Regions from separate parts of the Pseudoalteromonas sp. LC2018020214 genome, predicted to be linked through region 3. Evidence: predicted binding sites of a transcription regulator. Region 3 holds the regulator's gene; each other region holds the start of a gene.
The links. Region 3 encodes sigma-54, which starts transcription at its own class of promoters, with help from an activator protein. Its sites were predicted from a motif close to GTTGGCACGNNNNTNGNNT; they were not measured.
Positions count from the first base shown of each region.

Region 1: a site for sigma-54 is predicted at 7,327-7,345, ahead of JG479_RS13695 (BON domain-containing protein). Genes of this name have one in related genera too.
Region 2: a site for sigma-54 is predicted at 7,727-7,745, ahead of fliS (flagellar export chaperone FliS). Genes of this name have one in related genera too.

Region 1 covers NZ_CP066804.1:3,073,958-3,084,504, reverse strand. The annotation lists gene JG479_RS13735 (cobyric acid synthase) at 1-724, shown strand, start outside; gene cobO (cob(I)yrinic acid a,c-diamide adenosyltransferase) at 717-1,316, shown strand; gene JG479_RS13725 (cobalamin-binding protein) at 1,316-2,176, shown strand; gene ung (uracil-DNA glycosylase) at 2,173-2,835, shown strand; gene JG479_RS13715 (DUF3545 family protein) at 2,923-3,111, opposite strand; gene tal (transaldolase) at 3,324-4,274, opposite strand; gene yaaA (peroxide stress protein YaaA) at 4,500-5,279, shown strand; gene JG479_RS13700 (mechanosensitive ion channel family protein) at 5,400-6,356, shown strand; gene JG479_RS13695 (BON domain-containing protein) at 6,933-7,253, opposite strand; gene srmB (ATP-dependent RNA helicase SrmB) at 7,527-8,753, opposite strand; gene JG479_RS13685 (tRNA1(Val) (adenine(37)-N6)-methyltransferase) at 8,829-9,527, shown strand; gene JG479_RS13680 (alpha-amylase) at 9,684-10,547, shown strand, end outside.
Region 2 covers NZ_CP066804.1:1,046,576-1,057,122, reverse strand. The annotation lists gene fliG (flagellar motor switch protein FliG) at 1-157, opposite strand, end outside; gene fliF (flagellar basal-body MS-ring/collar protein FliF) at 150-1,865, opposite strand; gene fliE (flagellar hook-basal body complex protein FliE) at 1,886-2,218, opposite strand; gene JG479_RS04525 (sigma-54-dependent transcriptional regulator) at 2,375-3,841, opposite strand; gene JG479_RS04520 (sensor histidine kinase) at 3,838-4,950, opposite strand; gene JG479_RS04515 (DNA-3-methyladenine glycosylase I) at 5,083-5,676, shown strand; gene JG479_RS04510 (sigma-54 dependent transcriptional regulator) at 5,984-7,420, opposite strand; gene fliS (flagellar export chaperone FliS) at 7,823-8,224, shown strand; gene JG479_RS04500 (hypothetical protein) at 8,233-8,544, shown strand; gene fliD (flagellar filament capping protein FliD) at 8,691-10,124, opposite strand; gene JG479_RS04490 (flagellar protein FlaG) at 10,185-10,547, opposite strand, start outside.
Region 3 covers NZ_CP066804.1:678,364-688,910, reverse strand. The annotation lists gene JG479_RS02965 (BolA family protein) at 1-158, opposite strand, end outside; gene JG479_RS02960 (STAS domain-containing protein) at 164-457, opposite strand; gene JG479_RS02955 (MlaC/ttg2D family ABC transporter substrate-binding protein) at 450-1,130, opposite strand; gene mlaD (outer membrane lipid asymmetry maintenance protein MlaD) at 1,136-1,684, opposite strand; gene mlaE (lipid asymmetry maintenance ABC transporter permease subunit MlaE) at 1,698-2,477, opposite strand; gene JG479_RS02940 (ATP-binding cassette domain-containing protein) at 2,477-3,292, opposite strand; gene JG479_RS02935 (calcium/sodium antiporter) at 3,548-4,516, shown strand; gene JG479_RS02930 (KpsF/GutQ family sugar-phosphate isomerase) at 4,520-5,491, shown strand; gene kdsC (3-deoxy-manno-octulosonate-8-phosphatase KdsC) at 5,492-6,043, shown strand; gene lptC (LPS export ABC transporter periplasmic protein LptC) at 6,040-6,594, shown strand; gene lptA (lipopolysaccharide transport periplasmic protein LptA) at 6,584-7,129, shown strand; gene lptB (LPS export ABC transporter ATP-binding protein) at 7,126-7,851, shown strand; gene JG479_RS02905 (RNA polymerase factor sigma-54) at 7,921-9,432, shown strand; gene hpf (ribosome hibernation promoting factor) at 9,459-9,746, shown strand; gene ptsN (PTS IIA-like nitrogen regulatory protein PtsN) at 9,751-10,203, shown strand; gene rapZ (RNase adapter RapZ) at 10,222-10,547, shown strand, end outside.

The DNA of each region.
Region 1 (10,547 bases), 1.3 Mb from region 3:
TGTTCCCCACATTAGTAACCACACCGATTTTGATGCACTGCGTTTGCATTCAAACATTAATATAAATTATGTGCGCCATACGCAAACGATCCCAGACGTTGATCTGATAATTCTTCCAGGCAGTAAAAACGTATTGGGCGATTTAAATTTTTTGAAAAATGAAGGCTGGGACACTCAAATTAAACGCCACTTACGCTATGGTGGTAAAGTACTTGGTATTTGTGGCGGCATGCAAATGCTAGGCAATACAATCAACGATCCCGAGGGTATTGAGTCATCATTAAAACAAGTAAATGGACTTGCCCTGTGCGATTTTGAAACCACGCTAACAACACAAAAAGTATTAACTAAAATAACCGCTACACTGCTTTTAAATAACCAACAAACACCCTGTAGCGGTTACGAAATACATGCAGGGATTAGCCAAGGTGCAGCGCTTAATAAGCCATTTTTAACCTTTGATGAAAGCCACCCACATGGTTTTATGTTCGATGGCTTTATTAGCGATGATAACGCCATTGCGGGCACTTATTTACATGGCTTGTTTGATGAAGCCGATGCTACATCGCAAATTCTAAAATGGGTAAAACCAAGCGCCTCAATTAACCCAATTAGTATTGCCACTCATCGCGAGCAGCAGTTAGAACGATTAGCAACCATGTGCGAAACGCATTTAAACATACAGCAAATTATCTCGATTTATGAAGGGCACAATAATGACTGAACAAAACAACGATAAGCATAAGCAGCGCCAACAAAAAGTCAAAGAACAAGTGGATGCACGTGTTGCCGCCGCACAAGATGTAAAAGGTATTTTTCAGGTAATCACCGGTAACGGTAAAGGTAAATCAACCTCGGGCTTTGGCGTTGTAGCACGCTGCGTTGGGCATGGTAAAAAAGCAGCTGTTTGCCAATATATTAAAGGTACGTGGGAATGTGGCGAGCGTAATCTATTACAAGGTGCAGGCGTTGAGTTTGTTGTAATGAACACCGGTTTTACCTGGGATACGCAAAATAAAGAAGCCGATACTGCAGCCGCCCAAGCAACATGGCAAGAGTCAAAACGCATGCTTGCAGATAGCAGTATTGATTTAGTATTACTCGATGAGCTTACGTATATGGTGACCTACGGCTACGTTGATTTAGATGAAGTGGTAACAGCGCTTAATAACCGCCCACCAATGCAGTCAGTTATTATTACAGGGCGTGCAGCGCATCGTACTTTAACAGACCTTGCCGACACAGTAAGCGAAGTGCGTAATGTAAAACACGCATTCGACTCAGGCATAAAAGCGCTCGAAGGGTTTGATTACTAATGTTTAAAGCGTTTTTTATTGGGCTACTGCTTTTTAGTGTATCGGGCAGTGCACTTGCAGAGCAGGTTAATGATTCTAAAAAACTGCGAATAATCGCGCTTGCACCACATATAGTCGAAAACCTATTTGCCATAGGGGCGGGCGATAATATTGTGGGCACTGTTGATTACGCCGACTACCCAAGTGAAGCCCAAAGTATTGAGCGCATAGGGGGTTATTACGGCATCTCGCTTGAGAAAGTATTAGCGCTTAAACCTGATTTAGTAATTGCGTGGAAAAGCGGAAACCAAAGCGAAGATTTAGCCCAAATAGAGCGTTTAGGTATAAAAGTGTATTTGAGTAATCCCACCACAATCGCTGGTGTAGCCGACGAGTTACTTACTTTTGGTGAATTTACAGGGAATATTGAGCAAAGCCAACAAGCGGCAAGCGCATTTACACAAAAACTAAACGCGATTATTAAAAGCCAGCAAGATAAAAAAAATATTACCGGGTTTTATCAGTTATGGGCTGAGCCTATGATGACGGTAGGTAAAAACACATGGATAAATCAGCTGATTGAAACATGCCATGTAAGTAATGTATTTGCACAGAGCGTTACAGATTACCCGCAAATTAGTATCGAAAATGTCATTGTTACTAAGCCACAAGTTATTATTATCCCTGATGAAAAATCAAAAACGCCACAGCCGGTTGTTAATTGGCAAAAGTGGCCAGAAGTGCCTGCAGTTAAAAACGATCAATTTATTAGCGTAAATGCCGATTTATTACATCGTTTTACTCCGCGCATGCTAGATGGACTCGCGGATATGTGTGATAAAATAGACGCATCACGTAACCAGATTAAGAGTACACAATGAGCGATTGGGCTACATTTTTAGAAAGTGAATTACAGCAACCTTACATGCAGCAAACGTTAGAGTATGTGGCTAATCGCCGCAATGAAGGTGTTGCTGTTTATCCGCCTGAACCTCAAGTATTTAGTGCTTTTGATGCCACAGCACTAAATGACATCCGCGTTGTAATTTTAGGACAAGACCCATACCACGGAGAAGGGCAAGCGCATGGCTTGTGTTTTTCGGTATTGCCTGATGTAAAAAAGCTGCCGCCGTCACTTAAAAATATGTACAAAGAGTTAGCTGTCGATATCAGCGGGTTTATTATTCCTGAGCATGGTTACCTGCAAAGCTGGGCAGCTCAGGGCGTGTTTTTACTCAATACAGTATTGACCGTTGAGCAAGGGCAAGCGCATTCTCACAAGCATTTAGGGTGGGAGCAATTTACCGATAATGTAATAGCGCATATTAATAAGCACTGCGAAGGTGTGGTATTTATTTTATGGGGTGCACATGCACAAAAAAAAGGGAAAGGCATAGATAGCGCTCGCCATCATGTTTTAAAAGGGCCGCACCCATCACCGCTTTCGGCGCATAGAGGCTTTTTTGGCTGTCAGCATTTTTCAAAAACGAATGAGCTATTACAAGCCCAAAAAGATAAGCCAATTAACTGGCAAATCTAATTTATTCCAAAGAACTCAAATTGTTTAAACCGTTAAAAAAGGCTTCCATATAGTGGAAGCCTTTTTGTTTAGTTGGGGCGTATTGAATTAAAAATCGAGCTCATCAATTGCAATACTGTCTGTAAAGTAGTCTAGTTCTTGTAGTTCTTTACGTAGGCGCTGTTTATCTTTTATTGCTTCTATTTCACGCCATTTTCTTTTTTTATTTTTCTGAGAGGTTTTCCTTGTTGTATCTGGTCCTTCTAATATCTCTAATATATCGTTTAGGCTATCCATGAACTTCTCCTATTGATTTTATTGACCTCAAGAATACCTATACCACAGGCCTAGTTAAAATAGAATAAAAAAGTGACAGTTATGTTACATAAGTGTGATTAATTGATGAAGGTTTATACGAAGATTATATGAAGGTTAAATAGAGAAGTAGCCTATTTTAGGCATAAAAAAACGCCGCTATTGCGACGTTTTTAAAACACGATTATAGCAAATTACATTGCTTTAAAACGCGCTTCTAGTTGTTCTTGTGCATCAGCAAAAGAGCGAATACCTTCAGCCAGTTTTTCAGTAGCCATAGCATCTTGGTTATGTAACCAACGGAACTGCGCTTCTGTAAGTGGCTCTGGTTTTGGCTCTTTAGGAATATCTGTTTCTAGCAAGTATTCCTGTGCGCCTTCAAGGTTACCTAAATCTTCTAAAAGATTAGGGCTAATAGTTAGCTTGTCACAACCAGTAAGAGCAATAATTTCGCCTGTATTACGGAAACTTGCACCCATCACAACTGTTTTGTAGTCATGGCGTTTGTAAAATTCAAAAATGCTGCGTACAGACTGAACACCTGGATCTTGTAGCGGATCGGTTGGTTTTTCCATACCGTTAGCAACATGCCAATCTAAAATACGACCAACAAATGGCGAAATTAGAAATACGTTTGCATCGGCACATGCGCGGGCTTGGGCATCGCTAAATAATAAAGTAAGGTTACATTTAGTCCCTTCTTTTTCTAGTTGCTCAGCGGCTTTAATACCTTCCCACGTAGACGCTACTTTGATTAAAATTTTGTCTTTGCTTACACCTTCTTTTTCGTAAAGGCTAAGTAGGGTATGTGCTTTATCAATAGTAGCTTGCGTATTAAACGAAAGGCGTGCATCTACTTCAGTAGAAATATAACCAGGTACAATCTCACTAATTTCTTTACCAAGTAACACGGCAAAGTAATCACATGCTAGTTCAAGTTGTTTAGCTGGCTCTTGCTCGGTTTCTTTTGCATAGCTCCAAGCTTTATCTAGGTAAGGCTTATATGCTTCAATCTCGCTCGCTTTTAATAAAAGCGACGGGTTTGTAGTTGCATCTTCTGGTTGATGCTTTTTAATAGCTTCAATATCACCAGTGTCGGCTACGATAGATGAATGTTGTTTTAGCCTTTGTAGAGCTGAAGTCATTTGCTTTCCTCATTCCAAGCAAGTTAAAAGAAAAATCTAATCACTCTTAATATATACAATCCATACTGCAACAGTGTGACAATGCTTGATAGGTCTTATGTCCTTATCAATAGAAAAACGGCAATGCATGGGTTATTAAGAGAGGATTTATTTAAACAAAACGTGCTTTTCGTTTCATTTAATGTTGAAATTGACACTAAATAAATTACAAGTCAATAGCTAACTATGATCACTGTTATTTCACCTGCAAAAAATCTTGATTACGAAACGCCACCCGCAACAGACAAGTTCACTCAGCCTGAATTACTAGAGCACAGCGAAGAGCTCATGAAAGTATGCCGTGAACTAACACCAGCGCAAATTGGCAGTTTAATGAAAATTAGCGATAAGCTATCTGGGCTTAACGCAGCACGCTTTAGTGAGTGGGCACAGCCGTTTACACAAAGTAATGCTAAACAAGCAGTGCTTGCCTTTAATGGCGATGTATACGGCGGTTTAGATGCAAGTACGCTTAAAGCTAGCGAGCTTGATTACGCACAAAACCATTTGCGTATTCTCTCAGGTTTATACGGCTTATTAAAACCACTTGATTTAATGCAAGCCTATCGCCTTGAAATGGGCACCAAGCTTGAAAACTCGCGTGGCAAAAACTTATACGAGTTTTGGGGCAGCGTAATAGCGAACAAACTAAACGAAGTATTAAAAGCACAAGACGCGCAATACTTAGTTAACCTTGCTTCAAACGAATACTTTAAAGCGGTAGATAAAAAAGCATTAAATGCACAAATTATTACCCCACACTTTAAAGACTGTAAAAACGGTCAATACAAGGTAATTAGCTTTTACGCTAAAAAAGCACGCGGCATGATGGCGCGCTACATTATCGAAAATAAACTAACGCAATTAAGCCAACTTAAAGAGTTTACGGTAGCAGGTTATTACTTTAGCCCTGAGGCAACAGTTAAAGAGCTTGAGCCGGTATTTATGCGCGACGAACAAAATTAGGTCATAAGCTTAAATAAACAATTGAAAAGCCATGCATTGCATGGCTTTTTTGATACTGGCGTTATATTTGCAACTATATCTAATATTAATGAGATTATTAATTAAATAGGTGCAAACAAAATGATCAGTATTCCGTCAGTTGGCGAAGCCGAAAAGCTAATAGAGGAAAAGCTCGGAGGGTGGTTTGATGTTGTTATCAGCCATATCCCTAATTTTATAGTGGCAATTGTAATTGCCATAGTATTTTCAATATTGGCACGCTTTGCTGGCAAGCTGATGAAAAACGTGTTGCGCCGCTCTCTCGACTCAACACAAATTGCCGATTTAATGGCGTCAATATTTAAAGTTATTGTGTTGTGCATAGGTTTATTTATTGCGCTCGATTTTGTTGGCTTAAAAGGCACCGTTACTTCGCTACTTGCTGGTGCGGGTATTGTGGGTTTAGCCATTGGTTTTGCGTTTCAAGACATGACCGAAAACCTAATTGCAGGTATAGCAATGGGTGTACGTAAGCCATTTAAAACAGGTGATGTAATAGAAACCGATGATGTGTTTGGTTCGGTGCATTCTATAAACCTACGTAACACGCTAATAGAGAGTTTTTACGGGCAACTAATACTTGTACCAAACAAAGTCTTATTTAGAAATGTGCTAAAAAATTACACCACGCTAGGTATAAGACGTATAGAAGTACCCGTAGGTATTTCGTATGGCGACGACATAGAAAAAGCAAAAGACGTTATAGTCGATAAAATTAACGAATTTGACTTTGTAATACGTAAAGACGAAACCGCTGTATACGCTGAAGGTTTTGGCGACAGCAGCATTAACTTACTGGTGTGGTTTTGGATTAAATACCCAGGCGAGCCTGACTTTATGACGGTACGCCACAAAGGTGTTGTTGCCGTTAAGCAAGCACTAGATGAAGCTGATATTAGTATTCCTTTCCCAATTCGTACTTTAGATTTTGGCATTAAAGGCGGTGAAAAACTCGATGCCATGATAAGCGATAAAATAAGCCAGCAGTCATCCAATAAAGACAGTAGCGACGGTGCTGACTCTAGCCAAAGTGAGTAATTTAGTTAAAACTCATTAGGCAAAAGCATTGGGAAATAGTTACTTACCAACAGCGCATTTTTACAGAGTAAAATTGCGCTTTTTTTTATAAACGGATTATTAGCTAAAAGTTTAAATATCTAGTTTGTGTTTATTGAATATCAATTCTGATTAGTTGCGTTTGGCCATGGGAGTATTAACAAGTAAGATTAGTGTTTACCCAACGATTTTTTTACTGCCTTGCTGCACACTCTGAAATAACGCTCTCATCTATTTCAATAACTAAATAAATCATCCTTTTTAAGCCCGTTAGGTCGGCTAAAGAATCTGTGTAAGCTTTTTCAGTATCAATTGGGTTAACTTAAGGGTTAAAAGAGCAAAGACAAACACGCTAGCGTCAATTCTAAATCTATCTTCTTAAGGATAAGTGTGAGCTATCGTTTTAGAGGGAGGAATAATCGTATTGCTTAGGCTTTATTTTATCTTCTTCACAGCTGCAAAATTTGCCTTAAAACAGAATATAAAAAAGCGCAGCTTGTGTTGGAGTAACAAGCCGCGCTTATGAATTAGTTATACAAATAGGTTTTGTGGTGCGTATTAAATAACGCTAATTTTGTTGCGAATGATTTTAACCCCATCTATATTTTCTAGAAATTTTTGAGCCAGTGCGCGCTGAAAACCAGTTTGTGCTTCACCGTATAAATCTACTTCACCATTTTTTACCTGCACACGAATATCACTTAACGCTAGGTTAGGGTTAGTTCGTAGGGTGTTGGTGATAGTTTGTTGTAGGTTAGGTTGAGTGGCTACACTGCTTACTACGGCCATGTTGGTTGCTGCACTTACCTTTGTAGCGCAAGCTAATAAAAATAAACAACAAAATGATACTAAAGCGATAGTTAACTTGAAGCGGTTCATAACTTAATCCTTACATTACGGTGAATAGTGCAGCCACAAAATGGAAATTCCATCGGCTAGGTTATCTTTGTAGTTACAATTTCGGTGCCAATATTAACGCTATGAAATATAAGGTAATTTTATTAAGTGGGAATTAAGGTGGGCAAAAATTACATTTAAATGAGTATGAGTTACATGCTTGGGTTACATATGTAACAGGTACAAACACCAGAGCCTGTAAGGCTTGCATTAAAAAAGCCGACAAAAGTCGGCTTAGAATAAAAATATGTTAGGTTACTTTTTCTTTTTAACCTTAGCCTTTTTCTTGGCTTTCATTTTTACTGGATCTTTACGCTTTTTAGCCGGTGGCTTAGCTTCTTTATGCTGTGGCTCAACACCTTTAATTACACGGCGTTTTAGTTTTTGTTCAACGTAGCGCTCTACTTTATACAAAATACCAATGTCGTGTGCTTCAACTAATGATATTGCAATCCCTTTTTTACCAGCACGGCCAGTACGACCAATACGGTGTACGTATACGTCGGCAGTGCGCGGCATATCAAAGTTAATAACGTGGCTAATGTCAGATACGTCAATACCACGTGCAGCTACATCGGTCGCAATTAAGATACGTGTTTTGCCACTGTGAAAGTTTTCCATGGCTTTCATACGTTTGTCTTGTGGCATTTCGCCGCGTAACCAAGCTGCTTTAACGCCGTTATTGGTTAGCTCGCCAATCAGTGTTTCTAAACGCTCACGGGTTTTAACAAACACAATTGCTTTAGTCACGTCTGGACCATTTAAGGTATTTACTAAAAGCTCTAGTTTATGATGATAGTCATCGGCTAAATGTACCCACTGGTGAATTTTAGCTTTTTCTTTACGTGACGATTCAGCTTCTAATAGAGCTGGGTCGTTTAATGTTTTTTCAGCAAACCTTTCTACGCTGTCACCTTCGAGTGTTGCTGAGAATAAAAAACATTGGCGACGATTTTTAGCTTCGTCACAAATACGGCTCATTTCTTTTTTGAAACCCATATCTAACATGCGATCTGCTTCATCGATAATAAGCATTTCTACGTGTTCAGCATGAAAGTTTTCGGTTTCTAGGTATTCCATTAATCGACCTGGTGTGGCGATTAAAATATCGTTATTTTTTTCAAAAATTTCTTTATGCGTGCCGTAGTTAATACCGCCTGTTACTACACCAATTTTTAGGTGTGTGCGTTTAGCTAGCAGTTCACATTGTTCATGAATTTGATAAGCCAACTCACGAGTCGGGGTCATAACGAGGACGCGCGCAAAACCAGGATCACGACGTGGGAAATCCAGTAAGTACTGAATAGCCGGAATTAAAAATGCCGCTGTTTTACCTGTACCAGTAGGCGCAGATGCTAAAATATCGCGCCCCTGTAGTGCTTCAGGAATAGCTTGTTGTTGAATGCTGGTTGGCGTCTCGTAGCCCATTTTATTAATGGCATCGAGTAGCTTGTTATCAAGATCAAATTCAGAAAATTGCATAGAGTGTCTAAAATAAGGGACAATTACCCTGATTATACGCGCTATGCTGCGCTTGGTGAATGAAAAGGTGAAAAAATGTCTGGTTTTGTATTTAAACAATTTAAAGTTGAACACGACCACTGTGCAATGAAAGTTTCTACCGATGGCATTTTGCTTGGCGCATGGGCTAATTTAAGCGGTGCAAAGTCATTACTTGATATAGGCACAGGCACCGGCTTACTAGCATTAATGTGTAAGCAGCGCAGTAATGAGCTTGATATAACTGCGGTAGAAATTGACGAAAGCGCCTATACCCAAGCATTACAAAATGTAGCTAATAGTCCGTGGCCAACAATATGTATTAAGCACCAAACTATTCAAAGCTTTAGTAGTGAAGTTAAATTTGATGTTGTTATCTCTAATCCACCGTATTTTAATCACAGTTTAAAAGGCGATAATGCTGCGCGTAATACCGCGCGCCATACCGACGGCTTAAGTTTTGAAGAGTTAATTAATGCCTTTAAACGTTTAAGCCATAGTGGTTCTCGCTTTAGCTTAATACTCCCAAGCGTTGAAGGCGCATTATTTATAGAGCTTGCTACTCAAAATGGGCTTTATTTAAATGCTCATTGCCAAGTAAAAGCTACGCCTAATAAAGATATTAGCCGCAGTTTAATGGCATTTAGCTACGTAAAAAGCGATATAGAAACATCAATTCTGTGTATTAGAAACTTAGATAATACCTACACCGCTGATTATATAGCCCTGTGCAAAGCATTTTATTTGAAAATGTAAATTGCCAAGTTATGTAGGTTATCTAGTAATAAAGGATAATTTACCTATTATGCATACGTATTCAGTTTTTATTTAATCAATTCTCAATCTAGTGTTAACCACTTGTAAATAATTTCGAGTAGTTGTTTTGCTCGCTCAACAGTTGGATCACACACTATGAAACTCAATAAAATAATCACCATCGCAGGTTTAAGCCTAGGGTTGCTCTTACCGAGTATTGCCACAGCTACGCCCACCACATTTGTGCATTTGTTTGAATGGAATTGGCAAGATGTAGCGCAAGAATGTGAGCAATACCTAGGACCAAAAGGCTACGCTGCAGTACAGGTCTCGCCGCCTAATGAGCACATTACAGGAAGCCAATGGTGGACACGTTATCAGCCAGTAAGTTATGAACTGCAAAGTCGTGGCGGAAACCGTGCGCAGTTTATCGATATGGTAAATCGCTGTAGTGCAGCTGGGGTTGATATTTACGTTGATACGCTTATTAATCATATGGCAGCAGGAAGTGGCACTGGCACAGCGGGAAATAGCTTTGGTAATAAAAGCTTTCCTATTTATAGCCCACAAGATTTTCATGAAAGTTGTACCATTAATAGCTCTGACTATGGCAACGATCGCTACCGAGTACAAAATTGTGAACTCGTTGGACTTGCCGATTTAGATACCGCTTCAAACTATGTGCAAAATACCATTGCAACATATATTAACGACTTGCAAGCTATTGGCGTAAAAGGCTTTCGGTTTGATGCTTCTAAACATGTTGCAGCAAGCGATATCCAAAGTTTAATGGCTAAAGTAAATGGCTCGCCAGTGGTTTTTCAAGAAGTGATTGATCAAGGTGGGGAGGCTGTTGGTGCCTCTGAATATTTAAGCACAGGTTTAGTAACTGAATTTAAATATAGCACTGAGCTTGGTAACACCTTTAGAAACGGCTCGCTTGCATGGCTGAGTAATTTTGGCGAAGGGTGGGGCTTTATGCCAAGCTCTTCTGCGGTGGTTTTTGTAGATAATCACGAC
Region 2 (10,547 bases), 370 kb from region 3:
TACCCACTTTTTGCACCTGTTTAGGTTCTAAGTGTTTAAGGATTTGCGCGGCATCTTCTTCTGATAAACTCAAAAGTAATATAGCGGCTTTATCTACCCCATCTAGCTTATCAACATCAAAGGCTGGCGGGAGTTGTTTTTGTTCTTGATCAGTCATCTTCTGTTAACCACGCTTTCACTACTTGTGATGATAGTTCTGGTTCGTTAGCTACAAGGGCACGAATTGCTTTGAGTAAATCTTCGTCGCCATGTAAATCCGGTAACTGCAGTGTACCATCACTTGAGAAACCAACCGAAGCAGAATCAAAGTCTTTATTTAGCATATCAAGTGTATTGTCGCCAATATCTACGCCTGAACTTAATGCATCTTCGTCGTATTCTTCTAGTGTATCGTCTGGGTAAATTAAGCGCTTAAGCATTGGTTTTACTACTGCCATTATCAATACAATGATAACTAAGGCGCCTAGTACAAGGCGGGCTATTTTCATAAACCAGTCTTGTTCCCACAGTGGCACTTCTATTGCTAAATTTGTTGCTTCACGTACAAACGGCACTGTTACTACTTCAAGTGCATCACCACGTTGCATATCAAAACCTACACCACCTTGTAGTAAGCGACGAATATTTGACAATGCCTCTACCGAGCGCGGGGCCATTGTTGTTTCGCCGTTTTCTCCCACTTTAGGGACGTAATCAACAGCAACTGACACACTTATTCTGCGTATTACACCACTTTGCTGGCGCTTGTGAGAAATTGTTGTATCGAGTTCATAATTACGTGTTGCTTCTTTGTGGCTACGTGTTGGTGACGTAGCTGTGCCTGCGCCGCCCTGCCCCGCAACCTCAGGAATGTTTGAGTTTAGCGGTGGTTGATTTGTAAGCGCACCAGGAATACCAACAGCTAAACCACCAATGTTGTTTTCTTCAAATGTGGTTTCGCTTCTAACCGCTGGTAGGTCTGGGTTATAACGCTTTTGAGTTTCCTCAACTGAGCTAAAGTCCATGCTCAAATCAACTTGAGCTGTATAGTTTGCAAGCCCAACAACCGGTATTAAAATACTGTCTATTTTTTCAAGATACTCTTGTTCGCGCTTACGTTCTAAATCGTATTCTTTACGAGAGCGTGCTGCTAATGAGCTTTGCGAACCTGAGTTTAATAATCGACCATTTTGGTCAGTAACCGTAACACGTGCAGGCTCTAAGCCTTGTACTGCTGAAGCAATCATATCAACAACAGAGTCTACTTCTTCACGGTCAAGTGAGCGGCCACGCTTAAGTGTTAATACAACAGTAGCGGATGGTTTTTTCTCTCTGCGGGCAAATACGTTTTCTTTAGGGATGGCTAACAATACTTTGGCGCGAGTAATGTTATTTAGCTCTTCAATGGTGCGTGCTAATTGCTGTTCACGACCATGTTTTAAACGTTCACGCTCCAAGCGTTGGCTTACACCAAAGCCCATATCTTGCATAATTATGTCAGAGCCAGATGCAGGGCCTTGCTCTAACCCTTCGCGGGTCATTAGCAGTTTAATGTTTTGGTATTCGCTTTCATCAACCGATACAACATTGCCATCTAGTTGGTATTCAATTTTTTGAGCATCTAAAAAGTCTAATGTTTGAATAAGCTCTTCTGTTTGCATTTTGCCTAACGGGCGCATATCTGGCTGACGAGCCCAAATAATAATAAAAATCGCGATAGCTAAACAAATAGCCAATGCTATAACCAATGTTACTTGGCGCAATACATCAACACCATTTAAAGCACTTAAGTAGCCTGACTTTTGTTCTTGTTGATCATCACCACCACTTTGGTCAATACCGCCACCAGCAAGTGCTAGGTCTGTAGATTGGTTAGATTGCGCCACAATAATTCTCCACTACCTAATTAAACAGGCATGTTCATGATTTCTTTATAAGCTTCAACAAGTTTATTACGAACCTGTACTGTAGCCTCAAAAGCAACTGACGATTTTTGAGAAGCAATCATCGCCTCAGCAAGGGATACACTTCGATCCCCCATCTCAACTGCTGTTACTTTTTGCGCGGCATCTTGTTGTAATCCGTGCACTGAATTTATTGCATCACTTAGCATGTCGCCAAATTGTGCTGTAGAAGTAGACTGCACCTGAGTTGGCAGTTTATTAGTTTGATTATTACGGCCGGCTTCTAAAGCCATTGATTGCATTTCTTGAAATACAGCACTGTTTTGAATTTTCATAATTTATCTCTGACACGCAGTGAACTCTTATAAGTAATAAAGCACAAAGCATGCCAAATAATTAATCATTAAAATACAACGAGTTAACTTTAATTTGTGTGAGTCAGAGTTTTGACAACCCTAAGCTCACAGCGCAAACTTAGGGTTTATAGGAGGTTATGCAGGAAGTGAAATACCTAAATCGCGCATTTGCGCTAGTTTATAACGTAAAGTTCGTGGGCTTATGCCCAACGTTTCGGCAACGTCTTTACGCTTACCTTGGCAACGTGCAAGGGTTTCTAAAATAATGCGATGCTCTTTGTCTTTAAGCTCATCTTTATAGCTACCGGTATCTGCCGCTAGCAAACCTTGTTTAGGCTCATACTCTGCATGCGATTTTTCATCATAATATGCAGAGCTTAACGTGCTTTTATCAACACCTTTATCTGCGTGAGCTAATTCTGTTGGCGATACAGTTTGCGCCGGTGCCAATGAAGGCTCCATAACAAAGTTATTAGATACTAAGTTTTCAATAAAAATAGCATGCTCGTTTATTGTATCGCCACTTCGCAGTATAAGTGCACGCTGTATAACGTTATCAAGTTCGCGCACATTACCAGGCCACGCGTGAGCCAGTAACTTTTGCTCGGCAGCTTTATCTAAATACGCCATAGGCTCCTTGCTTTTACTTATATGGCGCTCAATTAAATGCTTAGCCAATACAATAATATCGCCAGGGCGTTGGCACAATGGTCGCCACATAAGTGGAAAAACATTAAGCCTGTAATATAAATCTTCTCTAAACTGATTTTCAGACACAGCTTCTTTTAAATCACGATTACTGGTTGCCAAAATACGTACATCAAGCTGAATTGTTTTACGCCCCCCTAAACGCTCTACTTCACGTTCTTGCAGTACGCGTAAAAGTTTAGCTTGTAGTCCTAAGTCCATCTCAGTAATTTCATCAAGTAAAATAGTACCGCCTTGTGCTTGCTCAAACTTACCCGGACATGCTTGAATCGCCCCCGTAAAAGCCCCTTTTTCGTAACCAAATAACGTGGCTTCGAGCATATTTTCAGGAATAGCCGCGCAGTTAATCGCTACAAATGGCTCATTACATCGGCTCGACTTATCATGAATATAACGCGCAAGTACTTCCTTACCTGAACCACTTGGACCAAGTACCATTACACTTGCATCAGAGCGTGCTACTTTACTTGCAAGCTCCAATAATTGAATACTAGTTGGATCAGCAATAATGGGGCCGTCGGTTTCTTTTTCTTTTTCAGGCAAATAACGGCTCACCATATTTAACAGCACTTCAGGTGCAAATGGTTTTGCCATGTAGTCAATTGCACCTAGGCGCATGGCCTCTACCGCATCGTCAATTGTGGCATAGGCCGTCATCATCAATACAGGTAAATCAGGGTGGTTTAATTTAATACTGCGTAGTAAATCCAGTCCACTCATTGCGCCCATTTGCACGTCGCTTACAACAAGCGAAAATTGATCCTTTTTAAGCAGTAACATTGCTTGCTCAGCACTGCTCGCTGCAACACATTCAATACCCGACATTTCAAGGGTATCTATTAAGGCTTCACGAAGCCCTGCGTCATCTTCGACAACTAAAATAGTGTTACTCATAATGACCCCTCTAATTTAGATGTTGCCTTAATAGGCAGTAACAAGCTAAAGCAGGCACCACCCTGCGTATTATTAGTCACATCAACACGGCCTTGGTGCGCACTAGCCACCGAACTCACTACAGCAAGCCCTAAACCTGTGCCCTGACTTTTTGTAGTAAAAAATGGTTCAAAAATTTTATCGCTTTGGCTTAAATCAACACCTGGGCCATTGTCGCTCACACTAATACGAACCATATCTAAATCTTTTAAATCTCTTTGTGCGCTAATTTTTACTTTTGCGCCGCCGCCAATAACTTGAATACTATTGTGCACAAGATTTTGAATAGCACTGGCCAATGCCGTTTTATTACCAACTATTTGTATATCGGGTTCTGGTAAGCTTACATCCAATTCACTTTCATTAAGTGCGACCATCGCATCAGCGCCCGCTTTAACTTCTGTTAAAAGCTGCTGCATTGAAACTTGCTCAACAACTTGCTGATCGCCACTTTTAGCAAATAACAGCATGTCGTTTACTTGAGTTTCTAAATCTTTTAAACGCGACATTAACTTTGTTTGAAAATTATCGCGAGATGCTTCGGGTAAGCGCTTAGACCCTAAATTAGCAGCGTACAGCATAGCGGCTGAGAGCGGCGTGCGTACTTGATGCGCTAATGATGCAACCATTTTACCCAGCGCGCTTAATCGCTGCATATGTGCAACACGTTTTTGTAAGCGGCGAGTTTCGGTTAAATCCGTCATTAAAATAAGTTGCCCAGGCTCTGGTGCTAAAGCAGTAATATCAAGCTTTATTAGGCGCCCGTCCTTTAAAGACACTTCATGGCCATCATCTTGATGTGGCCTAAAAGAGCGCTGAATAACATTAAACCAGCGTTCGCCTTCAAGTGGCTCGCCAAGCATATCAATCGCTATTTGATTCGCTTTTGCAATCAACCCTTTGCCATCAAGTACAACCACACCTGCTGGCATGGTATCAACCAAGTGCGAAAGCCAACTTGCTTGCTTGCGCAGATCGCTTAATTCACCAATGTACTCCTCTTGAAGTAAACATGGGTTATACTGATTTGCAGAAAAAAACTGTGGTTTTAGCACGCTAGCAAGGGCCATAATCAAATCTCGAATTGATGTAGATACATGTCTAAATGCACGATTTATACCAAAATTTATTTACATACTTATCATTAAGTTACATCAATAATTTGAGCGACATAAAAATGACGCACGCAAAAAGGAATAATAATGAGTGAGCAAATAAAGTGCCGTTGCCCGTGGCTCGACACCACTAAACCCGACTACGTTATTTACCATGATGAAGAATGGGGCGTCCCCCTTTATGATGATACAAAGCTGTTTGAATTTATCACTCTAGAATCAGCGCAAGCAGGCTTAAGCTGGTACACAATTTTAAAAAAGCGCAGCGGTTATAAAAAAGCATTTGCTAATTTTGATGTAGATAAAGTGGCACAATTCACACAAGATGACATTGAGAGATTAATGCTTGATGAGGGTATTGTGCGCAACCGATTAAAAATTGCGGCAACTGTTAACAACGCAAAGTGCTTTATAGAAATACAAAAAGAATTTGGAAGTTTTAGTAACTACCAATGGCAGTTTGTCGATAATAAACCGATTATAAGTAATTTAAATAACGCTGAGGATTATCCTGCAATTACAGAGGCATCAACTGCATTTGCTAAAGATTTAAAAAAACGGGGTTTTAAGTTTTTAGGCCCTACAACGGTTTACGCTCATATGCAGGCCTGCGGTATGGTTAACGATCATAGTAATGATTGTTTTAGAAAAGAAGAAATTATTAAGGCTTCTAGTGAGTAAGTGATTTATAACCATAAAAGTGATTAGTTCACAAAGAGGTTAAGAGACGCTGCGCTTTAGAGAAGTAAAGCGTAAGTTGACTATGGTTTCTCATTTACCTTCGTTTTTCTCTTTGTGAAATAACGTTTTATTTAAATGATTAAAAGCTTCGCTTTTCACGCGAGCAAGCTCAGCGTCTACCGCCAAGGTTTAAGTTTACGATTATCTTGTAGACGCCAAGCTTGCTTGCGTGACGGGCAAAGCCCGTAAAGTGATTGATCACAAATGAATAATAAATAACGAAAAGTATTTCACCATTTTCGTACTTCTAATCTCGTGAAAGATTATACTTTTTCATTTTCTCAACGAGTGTTGTTCTGCGAACCCCTAATATCTCTGCAGCGCGAGCTACAACGTAATCATAGCGCTCTAACGCTTGGGTAATTAAGCTAATTTCAAGCTCTGCTAAATAATCTTTAAGTTCAATACCATCATCAGGTAATAGCCCACTACCCGTTTGGCTAAACTCAGCGTCTGGCTCAGTTTCGTAATCACTAAAGCCTGTGCTAAATATGTCGTTAAAGGCGTCTTTTTCCATTAACTCTTCAGGGTATTCTGGCTCGTAGGCTTCAACTTCAATGTAACGATATTTGTTAGGTAAATCAGGAATATCGACCACTTTGTCAGGGAACATAATAACCATACGCTCCACCAAATTAGCAAGTTCACGAATATTACCAGGCCAAGCATGTTCTTTTAAGCTCTCAACTGCGCGCTCGGTAAACTTAGCGGTAGAACCAGTCTGGTCGTTAACACGGCGCATTAACTCCTTTAAAAGCAGCGGAATATCATCAGCACGTTCACTCAGTGATGGGTTTTCGATAGGAAATACATTTAAGCGGTAATATAAATCTTCCCTAAAACTGCCCTCTTCAATCATTGTTTCAAGATTACGATGCGTGGCTGCAATAACGCGTACATCAGCCTGAATAGCCTTTGTACCACCAACTCGTTCATAACTTCGTTCTTGCAATACTCGCAGCAACTTAACTTGCATTTGCAGTGGCATATCGCCTATTTCATCTAAAAATAGCGTCCCACCTTGAGCTAGTTCAAACCGCCCTTTACGCGCCGATATAGCACCAGTAAACGCGCCTTTTTCGTGGCCAAATAGTTCACTTTCGAGCAGCTCAGCCGGTATAGCACCACAGTTAACTGGTACAAACGGTCCATTAATACGCTTTGAAAGCAGGTGTACATTACGGGCAACCACTTCTTTACCAGTGCCTGATTCACCTAAAATTAAAACATTAGCGTCGGTTTTTGCCACTTGTTCAATTAAAAAGCGAACATCTTTTACGGCCTCTGTTTCACCAACAAGTCCATCAAAGATTTTATGCGGTTTAGTATGCTTATGCTCATTAGGCAGCATACGCTGATACTGCTGGCAATCGTGAAGTAACTGCGTTGTCACTTCGTGATTAAATGGCTCGCAAATAAGCCCCACTACATTAGCTATACTTAATAATGGTTTTAGCGTTTCGCCAATTAATAAAAACGGTAATGTTGGATAGCGTTTAATTAAGCTTTCGTGGTCAAGTGATTGCAACGCTCCTAAAATAATCATGCATTCTTGCTGCTGATATTTTTTGCATTCTTGTTCAAAGCAGTCTTCGCTTAATAGTTGAGCAGCTTCACCAATAAAGCCAAGTGAAGCATTTAATCCTATTGCGCGGTTGTTATTATTATCTAAAATCAAGATCATATTTAGCGAGCCGTACTTTCACTAATTTGTATAATTAGTTAAATTGTAAGCCAGTTCAGCATGGATGCAAGTGATAGCGGCAGTTTTTTGACATAAACGCCAAAAAACAGACGGGCTAGTTAAGTCAATCATACTTAATAGTTAATCATTAAGTATGGGTTATAGTTTTAACTTAGTTATTACCTAGCTATAACTTAGCTCTAAAAATTAATTTACTCGGCAATAAAAATGCTATTGTTAGTAAATAAACTCAATTATAAATTTAAGTTGAAGTTACAAATGCCGATACATAAATAAGTGAAAATGCTTGGCATTAATATTGCTTTGTTCTCATAAAAGTTTTATTACATTTTTATATTAGCTTTCACATAATTTTATTGTTTTAAATTTTAGGATCTTCCCATGGCTCATGTCTCAGTAAAAAAATACGGTCAAGTTCGTGCTAGTAGTATTGCCGAAATGGCTCCTTATGAACAAATAAACCTTATATTCAGTAATATAATCGGTCGCTTAGCAGCAACAAAAGGGTTTATTGAGCGCAAAGAAATACAAAAAAAAGGTGAAAATATTTCAGCCTGTGTTTTATTATTTGGCGCACTGCAAGACGCACTTAATTTAGAAGTAGAGCAAGACCCTAGTATTTCTAACAATTTATTGGCACTTTACGATTACTGCCAACGCCGTTTAACGCAAGCGAACATAAACAACGATATTGAAGCAATTGTGGAAGTATCAAGTATTGTTAAAGAAATTAAAGAAGGCTGGGATAACATTCCGCTAGATCAACGAAGTCCTGCGGTTTAATTTAAATTATGGACTCGCCAACATCTTCAGAGCAACTAACAAACAGCTCTGAGCTCATACAAACGTTGCTTAGTAAAATTGAAGTGTTAGTAAATGATGATAACGCAGACGAAGCTCAGCCTCTTTTAGACGCTTTAAATACTGAAATAAAGCAATGGTGCGAACGTAGCGAAGGTCCAAGTACAGAGCAATTAGAATTAATTCAGCTTCGTATAAATACTATTTTAGTAAAAGCGAATAGTGCTAAAAATGAATCGTCAAAAGCTATTATTAAACATAAAAAGTCAGGAAAAGCGATAAAAGCTTATAAAGCCATCTAGTAAATGGGTTTAATAAACTACCTTTATGCTAACTAAATACATGGCTATATCTTACTATTTGAACTAAAGAGCAATACACAATAAAAAACCGCTAAGTTTAAACTTAGCGGTTTTTTATTGACTCTGTAATACATTTAACTCAGCTATTAATTTGATTGCCTAACTACGCCTGGCATGTTCTCTAATTGAGCTTGAACATAACTACTGGTGTTATTAAGGCTCGCTACTAATAAATCCATCGCATTATATTGAGCGTATAATCGAGACGATAGCGACTCCATTTTACTAGCAAGGCTCACGCGCTGATCATCTATGTCATCGAGTTGATTTGTTTTACTATCAATTCGGTTTTGGATAATGCCGTCAGAATCTGTATAAAAGCTCATTAGCTCATCAAAAGACTGCGCAAAACCATCATCGTCATCACCTACAAAAAACTGCTGCACTAAATTTACATCTGCATCTATTTGCTCATCGAGTGTTTCTGTATTTAGCGTTAAAACACCGTAGCGATCTGTTTCAACACCTAATTGCGAAAGCGATAATGAATTACCATCGCCTAAATCAACTGATTCGGTGATTTCACTACGTAGTTTTGACATAACACCACGAAGTAATGAATCCCCAGCCATAACTCCAGCGCCAGCTTCACTTGAGGCACCCAAGTTATTACTAAGCTCCAATAATTCATTATAGCTTTCAATAAAACTATTTAAGCCTGTTTTAATATTATTGTTATTCTCAGTAACTGATATATCGCTTAAATCGTCATCGGTACTATGTAACTTTTTAACAGTCACATCTACACCGTCAATAACACTACTAAATTTGTTTGTATTGCTTGATACAGTTAACGTGCCATCAATTGTTATTTGTGCATTTTGAGCAGCGTTAACTTGCGTTATGTTAGTTGTATGATTAGCAGGGTCTGCGTCTGATACATCATAAGCTAATCGAGACAATCCACCTGTATCGGTATTACTGCCGTCATCGTCTTGTACGGTAATTGTTATTGCGTTGTCTTCGCCGGTTTCTTTACTAGTGAGCACTAAATGCTGACCGGTATCACTGGTTACTATAGTGGCAATAACAGAGTCATTGCTATCACTGCCAGTAAAAGGGCCGTTATTAATTTGGTCTCGTAAGTCTTCTAGTGTATTTGTAGCCGATAAAACCGTAGAAAAACTATTTGCACCAGAACCGATTGTAATCACGCCAGCTCCAATTGCCTCGTCTGCTGCAAATGCAGTGGAAGACAACTTATGCGCTTGTGCTAATGCGTCTACTTTTACATTGTAACTGCCTGGCTGAGCGTCTTTATCTGAGCTAATAGATATAAAATCATCATTGCCAGATGCAGTTCGCTTTTGGTAGTTATCACTATCGCCCAATGCTTCCATTGAGGTTTGTACTTTTTCAAGTGCTGACTTAAGTGCCCCAACAGCAGAAATATCCGTTGTTAACTTACTTTCTGTAGTATTTAAGCGAGCTTCAGCAGGTGCTTGTTCAGCATTAACTAGTGCATCAACAATATCTGACACCGCTAACCCAGAACCTAAGCCATTAAATGTAATAGACATACTTCACCTCTTAAATACTCAAAAATAAACTAACTCAATATTAGTAATGCAAACTACCGACTAAACTGTTTGATCAATTAAAATACCTGCCGACTCAGAGAGTTTAGACACCAAACTTAATACTTCCTCAGAAGGATATTGTTTAATAACCTCACCGCTGTCTTTATCGAGTACTTTAATAACATCGCGACCTGAATCTTCATCAACCTTAAATTGTAAACTTCGGTTCATTTCGCCCATAAAATCCTGCAATTGTTGCGCCATTTGTTCTAGTTGTTCGCGCTCTAACGGCTGAGCTTTTTCATCTTGGTTATTATTTTTGTATTGATTTTGCTGTAACTTTTGTTGATTGAGCACTTCCGTCTGCTTTACATCATCAATCGCTCGCTCAGTTAAAGTGTGAGCTGCTTGCCCTACTTGCTT
Region 3 (10,547 bases):
AATGGACCATAAACTAGCTGCTGCTTTTTAACTCGGCTTAAACCGTCAAAGCATTCGCCTACCGCAACAACTTCATAATGACTACCATTGGCTTTTACATGTACTTCAGCTAATTGAAGTTCTTCGCGTAATAATGTTTCGACTTGGCTAGTTTCCATAACTCTCACTCAAATAGGGTTGTAACCTGACCCAATTGCATTAAATTTTGCAATTGCTCAGGTAGGTTTTGCAATTCAAGGCGAATGCCTTGCTGCTTTAATTCTGCAAAAGAGTGAATTAACCAAGCTAAGCCTGCTGTGTCAACCCTTGATACTCCACTTAGGTCGAAATAGATGATTTTATGCTTAGTTAATAACTTATTGTTCAGAAGCTGTTCATCGCCAATTGAATTTCGAGTAAGCTCACCGCTTACTCCAAAATGTTGTCCATCAACTTGGCTTATTGCCAATTTAGTCATTCGAGTTACTGCCTCTAAACTGAACTGGTAGCTGACTCTTTTGCTCTAAAAGGTTACTTACATTATCAATACCTTGCTGGCGCAAAATACCTTGCAGCTCGCTTTGCTTTGCGTCCAGTAAACTAATACCTTCGGCAATCATATCGTACGCGCGCCACTCACCGTCGCGGTCTTCGCGTACTTTAAAATCGATTCTGATATCAGGTTTACCGTCTTCAATAATTTTAGTCTTAACAACAACAACGTCTTTGCCTTTAAACGCTTGCTCTGCACCAAACTCAACTTTCTGGTTTGTGTATTGAGTAAATACACCTGCATAAGTAGCAACTAAGTACTCTCTAAATACACCAATAAAGCGTTGAATTTCTTTAATTGCTTTGGCCTTTTCAGCCTCGTCGGTAATTGCACGTACTTTAGATACTTCACTGCCAAGTACACGAAGTGCTGCATATTTATAGTCGATATAAGGCATTAATTCCTCTTCGACTATTACGCGAAGGTATTCTTGATCTTTAACAATTAATGGCTGATCTTTTTTAATGCGCGCAAATGTATTATCGGCAACTTGGCGTACCATTTTATTAGGATCGACTAATTTCACATCTGCTGCACTTACGCTTTGAGTTAGCGTCATTGTGCCAATTGCTACAATAGCTAAAAACTTTTTCAACATAATAATTACTCACTACCTTGGTTGAATAAAAACTGCCCGATTAATTCTTCAAGTACAATGGCAGACTTAGTATCAGTGATTGAATCGCCATCACCTAGTGCTTTACTTTCCACACCAAATAAATCGTCAATTGCTTCATCTTGCTTGTTTTCTGTCACTGTTTCGCCTAAACAACGTTGCTTAGCAGAATCTGGAGAAATTACAGGGTGAATACCCAAGTACTGCTCACCTAAAATACCCGACGTTAAAATAGAGATTGAGCTTGTGTCTGAAAAACGACATAAGTACTGTGCGTCAATGGTCATATTAACGACTGGTAAAAACTCTTGTGGGTGAACATAAATTGATTCAACACGACCAATTACAACACCACCTACTTTTACCGGCGCACGCGCTTTTAACGAGCCGATGTTTTCAAACTTGGCATTAAGCGTATATGTTTCGCCAGAGCCACTAATACCTGAATTGGCAACTTTAAGTGCAAGCATCGCAAAAGCTAAAATGCCAAGTGCTACAAAAAAACCAACTAAAATTTCTAATTTCCGTGAATTCATTATCTATACCCTATTAGCTGGTAAACATTACCGCTGTCAAAATAAAGTCAAAACCTAAAACTGCTAATGACGAATGAACAACCGTTTCGGTGGTTGCTTTGCTGATCCCTTCTGAGGTCGGCACACAGTCATATCCTTTATAAAGCGCAATCCAGGTCACCACTATGGCAAATACAAAGCTTTTAATAATACCGTTTAGTATGTCTTGCTGAAACGACACTTGCGATTGCATGATTGACCAAAAACTACCTGTATCAACCCCCAGCCAATCTACGCCCACTAAATGAGCGCCTATAATTGCTACAGCTGAAAATATCAATGCAAGCAATGGCATGCTTATAAAACCCGCCCAAAAGCGCGGTGCAATAATACGTTTTAGCGGATCGATTGCCATCATCTCAAGTGATGAAAGTTGCTCTGTTGCTTTCATTAAGCCAATTTCAGCTGTCAAAGCGCTACCTGCACGTCCTGCAAATAGTAATGCAGTAACAACCGGGCCCAGTTCTCGCAATAAACTCAGTGCCACTAACGGCCCTAAACTATCCTCAGCGCCATAACCAACCAATACGGTGTAACCTTGTAAAGCCAACACCATGCCGATAAACAAACCCGACACCATAATAATGAGTAACGATTGCGAACCAACCATATAGAGCTGGCGAACAAGTAACGGTGTGCCTTTTTTAAAATTAGGAACATGCGCTAATGCACTAAACAGCATATAAGCAGAACGACCAAGGGCCGCAAAGCGTCCTAGCGTTTTATGTCCTAGCTTTTGAAATAAATCCAACATTATGCTTTTTCTCCAAGTAGTTCGTCTGCATAAGCCTGAGCCGGAAAATGAAATGGTACTGGACCATCCGACAAGCCTTTTAAAAACTGTTGAACTAAAGGAGATTCATGATTACGCATTTCATCTGGAGTACCAGAACCAATTACCCCTTGATCGGCGATAATTATAACGTGTTCGGCAATACTCATTACCTCTGTTACATCGTGCGTCACGATTAAAGACGATAAACCTAATACTTCGTTAAGCGACTTAATTAGCTTAACCAATACGCCCATCGAAATAGGATCTTGCCCTGCAAATGGTTCATCGTACATGATTAGCTCTGGATCAAGTGCTATAGCGCGTGCAAGTGCAGCACGCCTTGCCATACCGCCGGATAACTCAGAGGGCATTAAATCTTTAGCGCCACGTAGTCCAACCGCTTGCAATTTCATTAACACAACTAATCGAATCAGGTCTTCACTTAGCTTTGTGTGCTCTCTTATAGGAAACGCGATATTGTCAAATACCGACATATCAGTAAACAACGCACCACTTTGAAAAAGCATACTCATTTTAGTACGTGCTTCGTATAACTCTTTACGAGACATTTTAGGAATGCTGCCACCTTCAAATAAAATATCACCTGAATCTGGTTTAAGCTGACCACCAATTAAACGCAACATAGTGGTTTTGCCAATTCCGCTTGGCCCCATAATCGCAGTAATTTTACCTTTAGGAACGCTAAAACTCATATTTTTATATATGGTTCTATTGCCTCTCGAAAAGCTAACATCCTTGACTTCTACTATTGATTGCGACAAGTCGCTCTCCATAAAAATGTTCACTAGTGCCCCTATTTTAAAGCTTTTTTGTCAAAGATGGAAAAAACAATTCGTAAGATTTTGTAATACACCCATGAAAAGGATTATAAGACTCGCTTAAAACAGCTTAACCCCGGCTTAAATTTTTAAATTAGCTGTTTAAAAGCAACATTGTTACCTAGTTGACCTTACTCTTTTATTTATACTTTCATCTTGGCTTTTGTTACTATTCGCGCCATCCGTATTTTGTATAACTGGCTTAACACAATGGTTACCTCGTTTGTTATTTTAATTCTTGGTTTTGCAGCTCTTGTTTGGAGTGCCGATAGGTTTGTTTATGGGGCTGCGGCTCTTGCTAAAAACTTTGGTGTACCTACACTTATTGTTGGTTTGACCGTTGTAGCCATGGGCTCTTCAGCCCCTGAAATGATGGTTTCAGCCTCTGCCGCTCTAGCTAACAAAACCGACACAGCGGTTGGCAATGCTGTTGGCTCTAATATTACAAACATTTTACTTGTGTTAGGTATCACGGCTCTATTTCGCCCTCTTTCAGTTTCATCTAGTACGTTAAAACGTGAAATGCCATTAGTGATGCTCGTATCTTTAGCTACTTGGTATGTGTTCTCAGATAACTACTTTTCATTTAGTGAAGGTGTTGCGCTTTTAGTTGGCTTTATCGTATTCATCGGTGGGTTAATCATTGTATCTATGCGTGCAAAAAACCAAGATGACCCATTTGTCTCAGAAGCCTGCGACGATGTACCAAACGATGTACCTACTAAAAAAGCGGTATTTTGGTTAATTGTCGGCATGATACTCCTGCCGGTTAGTTCTCATTTTTTAATCGGCTCAGCTGTTGATATTGCTAAATACTTCGGCTTAAGCGACTTAGTCATTGGTTTAACAATTATTGCCATTGGTACTAGCTTGCCTGAACTTGCCGCCTCGGTTGCAGGTGTACTTAAAAATGAAGATGATTTAGCACTAGGTAATATTGTTGGCTCAAACATATTTAATATTTTAGCTGTATTACCTCTAGCAGGTATTATTAATCCTTCAGCAATTGATCCATCGTTAGTAAGCCGAGATATACTAATTATGATTGGTGCAACACTTGCTCTTATTATTATGTCATTGAACTTTAGAGGCACCCAGCGTATCAATAGGGTAGAAGGCGGCTTATTGCTAATAGCGTTTTTGGGTTACCAAGGGTATATTTTTAGTCAAGTAGGGTAAATGATGGCAACGCTAAACTTTATTGAACAAGGCCTTCGCGTTTTAGATGTTGAGCGCCAAGCACTTAGTGATATTGCACAATATGTAGATGAAAATTTTCATAATGCGTGCCAATTAATGTACGATTGTGAAGGCCGTATTATTGTCATTGGCATGGGAAAATCAGGCCATATTGGCAATAAAATAGCGGCAACCCTTGCAAGTACTGGCAGCCCAGCGTTTTTTGTTCACCCTGGTGAAGCAAGTCATGGTGATTTAGGTATGATCACTAAAAATGACGTGGTTATGCTTATTTCTAATTCAGGGGAAACCAGCGAAGTTTTAAATATCATTCCGGTTTTAAAACGACTTGGTGCCAAAATGATAGCAATGACTGGCAATACACAATCAACCATGGCGACCCTTGCTAATGTACATGTGTGTATTAAAGTAGAAAAAGAAGCCTGTTCATTGGGTCTAGCCCCTACATCAAGTACCACTGCAACGCTTGCGATGGGCGATGCCATGGCAGTTGCATTATTAGAAGCTCGCGGCTTTACAGCTGATGACTTCGCGCTATCTCACCCAGGTGGTAGTTTAGGCAAGCGCTTATTACTTACTTTAAAAGATGTTATGCACAGCGGCGCAAATACACCTATTATTGATGTTTCACAAACAGTTAAAGATGCCCTAATAGAAATGTCAGCTAAAGGGTTAGGTATGACAGCCATTGTTGATGAAAATCAGCAACTCGTAGGGTTATTTACCGATGGTGACTTACGTCGCATTTTAGAGCAAAGAATTGACATTCATACAACACAAATAGATGTTGTTATGACTAAGTCATGCACTACAGCTACACAAGATATTTTAGCCGCTGAAGCGCTCAATATTATGGAACGTAAACGTATAAATGGCCTAATCGTCGTCAATGAGAAAAACCAACCTATTGGCGCATTAAATATGCAAGACCTATTAAAAGCAGGAGTGTTATAAATGCAATTTGAAGAACTCTATCAACCGCTGAGCGATGATGCAAAAGCACGCGCTAAAAAAGTAAAACTACTTATATGCGATATTGATGGTGTATTTTCTGATGGCCGTATTTACCTTGGCAATCAAGGTGAAGAGCTAAAAGCATTTAATACAAAAGATGGTTTTGGCATTAAAGCACTTATAAACAGTGGCTTTGAAGTAGCTGTTATTACTGGTCGTCATTCACAGATAGTACAACAACGTATGAGCAGCTTAACCGTACAGCATATTTATCAAGGCCAAGAAAATAAGCTCATTGCCTATCAAGAATTAAAAGATAAACTCAACCTTAGCGATGAACAAATTGCTTATATTGGTGATGACGGTCCTGACATGCCTGTTATGGAGTTAGTAGGCTTTGCCGTTGCAGTAAATGATGCCCACCCACTTATTAAGCGTTTGTCACATTATGTAACGCAAATGCCTGGCGGTTTTGGTGCTGTGAGAGAACTCACCGATTTGCTCATGCTTGAAAATGGTAAAACATTGACTACACAAGGCACTAGTTCATGAATGCAGCGCGCATAATATTAAGCGTTTTATTCATTAGCTGTATGGTTTGGCTTTGGTACCCTTATTTTACACAAACAAATATTGTGCCTCAGGCTGAGCCTGAAGTTGTTGCTAAGCCTGATTACATAGCTATTGAGCTCAAACAGACAGCCTATGATGAGCAAGGTAAAATTAGCCACAAAGTCACTGCGGCTAAAATGGAGCTATACCAGCAATTAGGTTTCACGTTTTTCGAAAAACCCATTTTTACTTTATATAACGAACAACAAACGTGGCAAATAAATGCAGACGAAGCAACATTATACGAAGATAAACAATTAATTTTAGAAGGTAATGTGGTTGCCAAAAATTTAACCGATAACGCCATGATAGACAAAATCAATGCTGATAATATTCAGGTAGATATAAAGCTATTAACAATGCGTTCGGAGCAACCCGTCATTATCACTGGACCGAATTTAAAAATCACCGGTAAAGGCCTAGAAGCCGACTTGAAAACCGAAGTGATAAAACTAATTAACCATACGCGAACCATATATTATGACCAATAAAATATTAAAATCACTTATAATTCCTACACTTATACTAGCGTTTAATAGTAGTGCTGCAGAACAAAACACGCAACCTGCTGCCAATCAAATTTCAATAAGTGCCGACAAGCAAGAAGGTCAATTAAAAGCTAATGTGGGTATTTTTGAGAAAAACGTTGAGATTATTCACGGTAATCGCCGCATTACAGCCGATCGCCTAGAAGTACACAAACGTGATGAACTTGGTGATAATAAACAATTATTAATTGCCACAGGTAGCCCTGCGCACTTTGAAGAAAAGCAATCAGATGGCACGACTATGAGCGCCAGTGCTGACGAAGTGCGTTATGATGTATCTAAGCGTTTTTTAACGCTTGTTGGTAATGCACAAGTATCGCAAGCGGGACAAAAAATAAATGCTAAAAGCATTACCTACGATATAGAGCAGCAGCTAATCAGTGCCGAAAAAGATGAAAACTCAACTGACCGCGTTCACACAATTTTAGTACCGATCGAAACTAAAAAAAGTAAAAAAGGCGATAAAGGTCAACCATGAGCACATTAAAAGCAGAACTATTGGCAAAAAGCTATAAAGGTCGTGAAGTTGTAAAAAACGTCGGCCTTGAAGTACAAGCTGGCAGTATAGTTGGCTTACTTGGCCCTAACGGTGCTGGTAAAACAACGACTTTTTATATGATTGTAGGGCTTGTTCCTAGCGACAAAGGTAAAATATCTATTGATGATAACGATATTACTCTTTTACCTATGCATAGTCGTGCTAGATTAGGCATAGGCTACTTACCACAAGAGTCATCGATTTTTAGAAAGCTGACTGTTTATCAAAACTTAATGGCCATTTTAGAAACGCGCAAAGAACTAAATAAACAAGCCAGAGAAGACACGCTCAATAACTTATTAGATGAATTTAGCATACAACACATTCGTGATAGCCAAGGTATGGCATTATCGGGTGGAGAACGTCGTCGTGTAGAAATAGCACGAGCGCTGGCAGCAGATCCTAAATTTATACTACTGGATGAACCGTTTGCCGGTGTTGACCCTATTTCGGTATTAGATATAAAGAAAATAATAGAACATCTTAAAAATCGTGGGATTGGTGTCTTAATTACCGACCATAACGTAAGAGAGACCCTTGATGTTTGTGAAAAAGCCTACATTGTTTCTCATGGGGAGCTGATTGCATCAGGTACTCCAGAACACGTATTAAATGATAAAACAGTACGCGATGTTTACTTAGGCGAGCAATTTAGGCTGTAACATTTACGCCATGTCTTTAAGCATCTGCTAGTATTAATTATAACAACATAAAAGGATTGTTAGAGATACATGAGGCAATCACTACAGCTGCGCATGGGCCAGCAACTTACAATGACTCCACAGTTGCAACAAGCTATTCGTTTGTTGCAACTCAGTACATTGGATCTCCAGCAAGAAATACAAGAAGCTCTCGACAGTAATCCACTATTAGAGGTTGAAGAGGCAGACTATTCTGAAGACGCTGCTGGTAAAAACGAGCAAAAAGCTGATACCGATGACATAACTGTTAGCGCATCTGCTGATGATGCTCCGAGCGAATACGAACAAGATACTGGTGAAGCACTTGCAAAAGACACGCTAAGTGACGACATGGCTATGGATGTTAGTTGGGATGAGTACATGAGTGCCGCCCCAGCAGCCTCATCAGGTCCAATGCCTGAAGACGAATCAATATACCAAGGCGCCTCTACTGAAACGCTCCATGAGTATTTAATGTGGCAATTACAACTAACGCCATTTAGCCCTACCGATGAAGCCATCGCTATTGCGATTGTAGAGGCCGTCGATGATTCAGGTATTTTAACACTAAGCTGCGAAGAGATTTTAGAAAGCTTTAATCAAGAAAACGAAGATGATAACGAAGATGATAACGAAGTTGAACTTGATGAAATTGAAGCGGTATTAAAACGCATCCAACTGTTTGATCCTGTTGGTATTGCTGCACGTAGTTTACAAGAGTGTTTGTGTATTCAGCTTAATCAATTTGATAAAGAAACACCTTACATTAATGAAACGAAAATGATTTTAACCGAGCATATTGATCTATTAGCAGCTCGCGACTATCGTACATTAATGAAAAAAACTAAGCTCAAAGAAGAAGAGCTTAAAGAAGTAATGACACTAATACATACTCTCAACCCAAAACCTGCAGATACTATTGTAAGGGAAGAATCTGAGTATGTTATTCCTGATGTGTCAGTTAAAAAAATTAAAGGCCGCTGGGTTGTCGAATTAAACCCAGATAGCATGCCTAAAATTCGTGTTAATAGCCAATACGCGGCAATGTCTCGCACTGTAAAATCAAGTGGTGACAGCCAGTTTATTCGCTCACATTTACAAGAAGCTAAATGGTTTATTAAAAGCTTAGAAAGTAGAAACGACACGCTATTGAAAGTTACTAATTGTATTGTTAAGCAACAACAAGGCTTTTTTGAACATGGCCCTGAAGCCATGAAACCAATGGTTTTAAATGATGTCGCTGAAATGGTAGAAATGCACGAATCGACAATTTCACGCGTAACTACTCAAAAGTACATGCATACACCCCGTGGTATATTTGAGCTTAAATACTTTTTCTCAAGCCATGTAAGTACTGAAAACGGTGGTGAATGTTCATCTACAGCAATACGTGCGCTTATCCGAAAATTAATCGCAGCAGAAAACTCAGCAAAACCATTGAGTGATAGCAAAATAGCGGATATATTGGCTGAGCAAGGAATTAAAGTAGCAAGACGTACAATCGCAAAATACCGCGAATCTCTTGCTATTCCACCGTCAAATCAGCGTAAAAGTCTGATTTAAGACGCTAAACTAAGAGGGTAATGCTTATGCAACTAAACTTAACTGGTCGTCACGTAGAATTAACCGATTCACTAAGAGACTATATTAATACTAAATTTGCGAAGCTTGAAAGACACTCTGATCATATAAATAATGTTCATGTCATTCTCGATGTAGAAAAATTAAATCAAAAAGCAGAAGCCACAATACACGTAAGCGGTGCTGAGCTATTTGCCTCTACAGAACATCAAGATATGTATGCCGCTATTGACTCGTTGATCGACAAGCTCGATCGCCAAGTAATCAAACACAAAGAGAAGCTTGCTCGACACTAATATGATGAAATTAAGTTCACTTATATGCCAGGACTGCAGCAAAGCTGCGGTCCTTTTTAATAGCAAAAAAAGAATTTTAGAGTTCATTAGCGAACTTGCTCACGACAAACTTCCGTATTTACCGCAACAAGATATTCTTAATGCTTTAATGAGCAGAGAGAAATTAGGTAGTACAGGTATAGGGCGTGGCATTGCTATTCCTCATGGAAGAATGAGCGGTGCAGAAGAGCCTTTGGCTTTAGTGCTCGTTAGCGAAACTCCAATAAACTTTGATGCAATCGATAATCGCCCTGTTGATATTTTTGTCGCACTCATCGTACCAGATGGCGATAACCAGCAGCACTTAAAGACTCTAGCAACCATTGCTGATAAACTAAACAACAAAGATTTTTGTAAACAGTTACGCAGTGCAAAATCTGATACTGAGCTTTACCAAGTTATTGTCGATCAATCATAGTTTTATAAAGGGTGTTAAATGGAGTTAATTATCATAAGCGGTCGTTCTGGTTCTGGAAAGTCGGTTGCTTTGCGCGTTGTAGAAGATTTAGGTTATTATTGCGTTGATAATATTCCAGTAAACCTACTACCTTCATTAGTTCGCAGTGTGTCTGATAGCTACGATAAAATTGCTGTTAGCATTGATGTGCGCAACATCCCTAAAGAACAAGATGAATTTAACGATATTCTTGAATACTTGCCTGGCTTTGCAAACCCTACGTTGTTTTATTTAGATAGCGACGATCAGACATTGATCAAACGCTTTTCAGAAACACGCAGATTACACCCACTATCAATAGACTC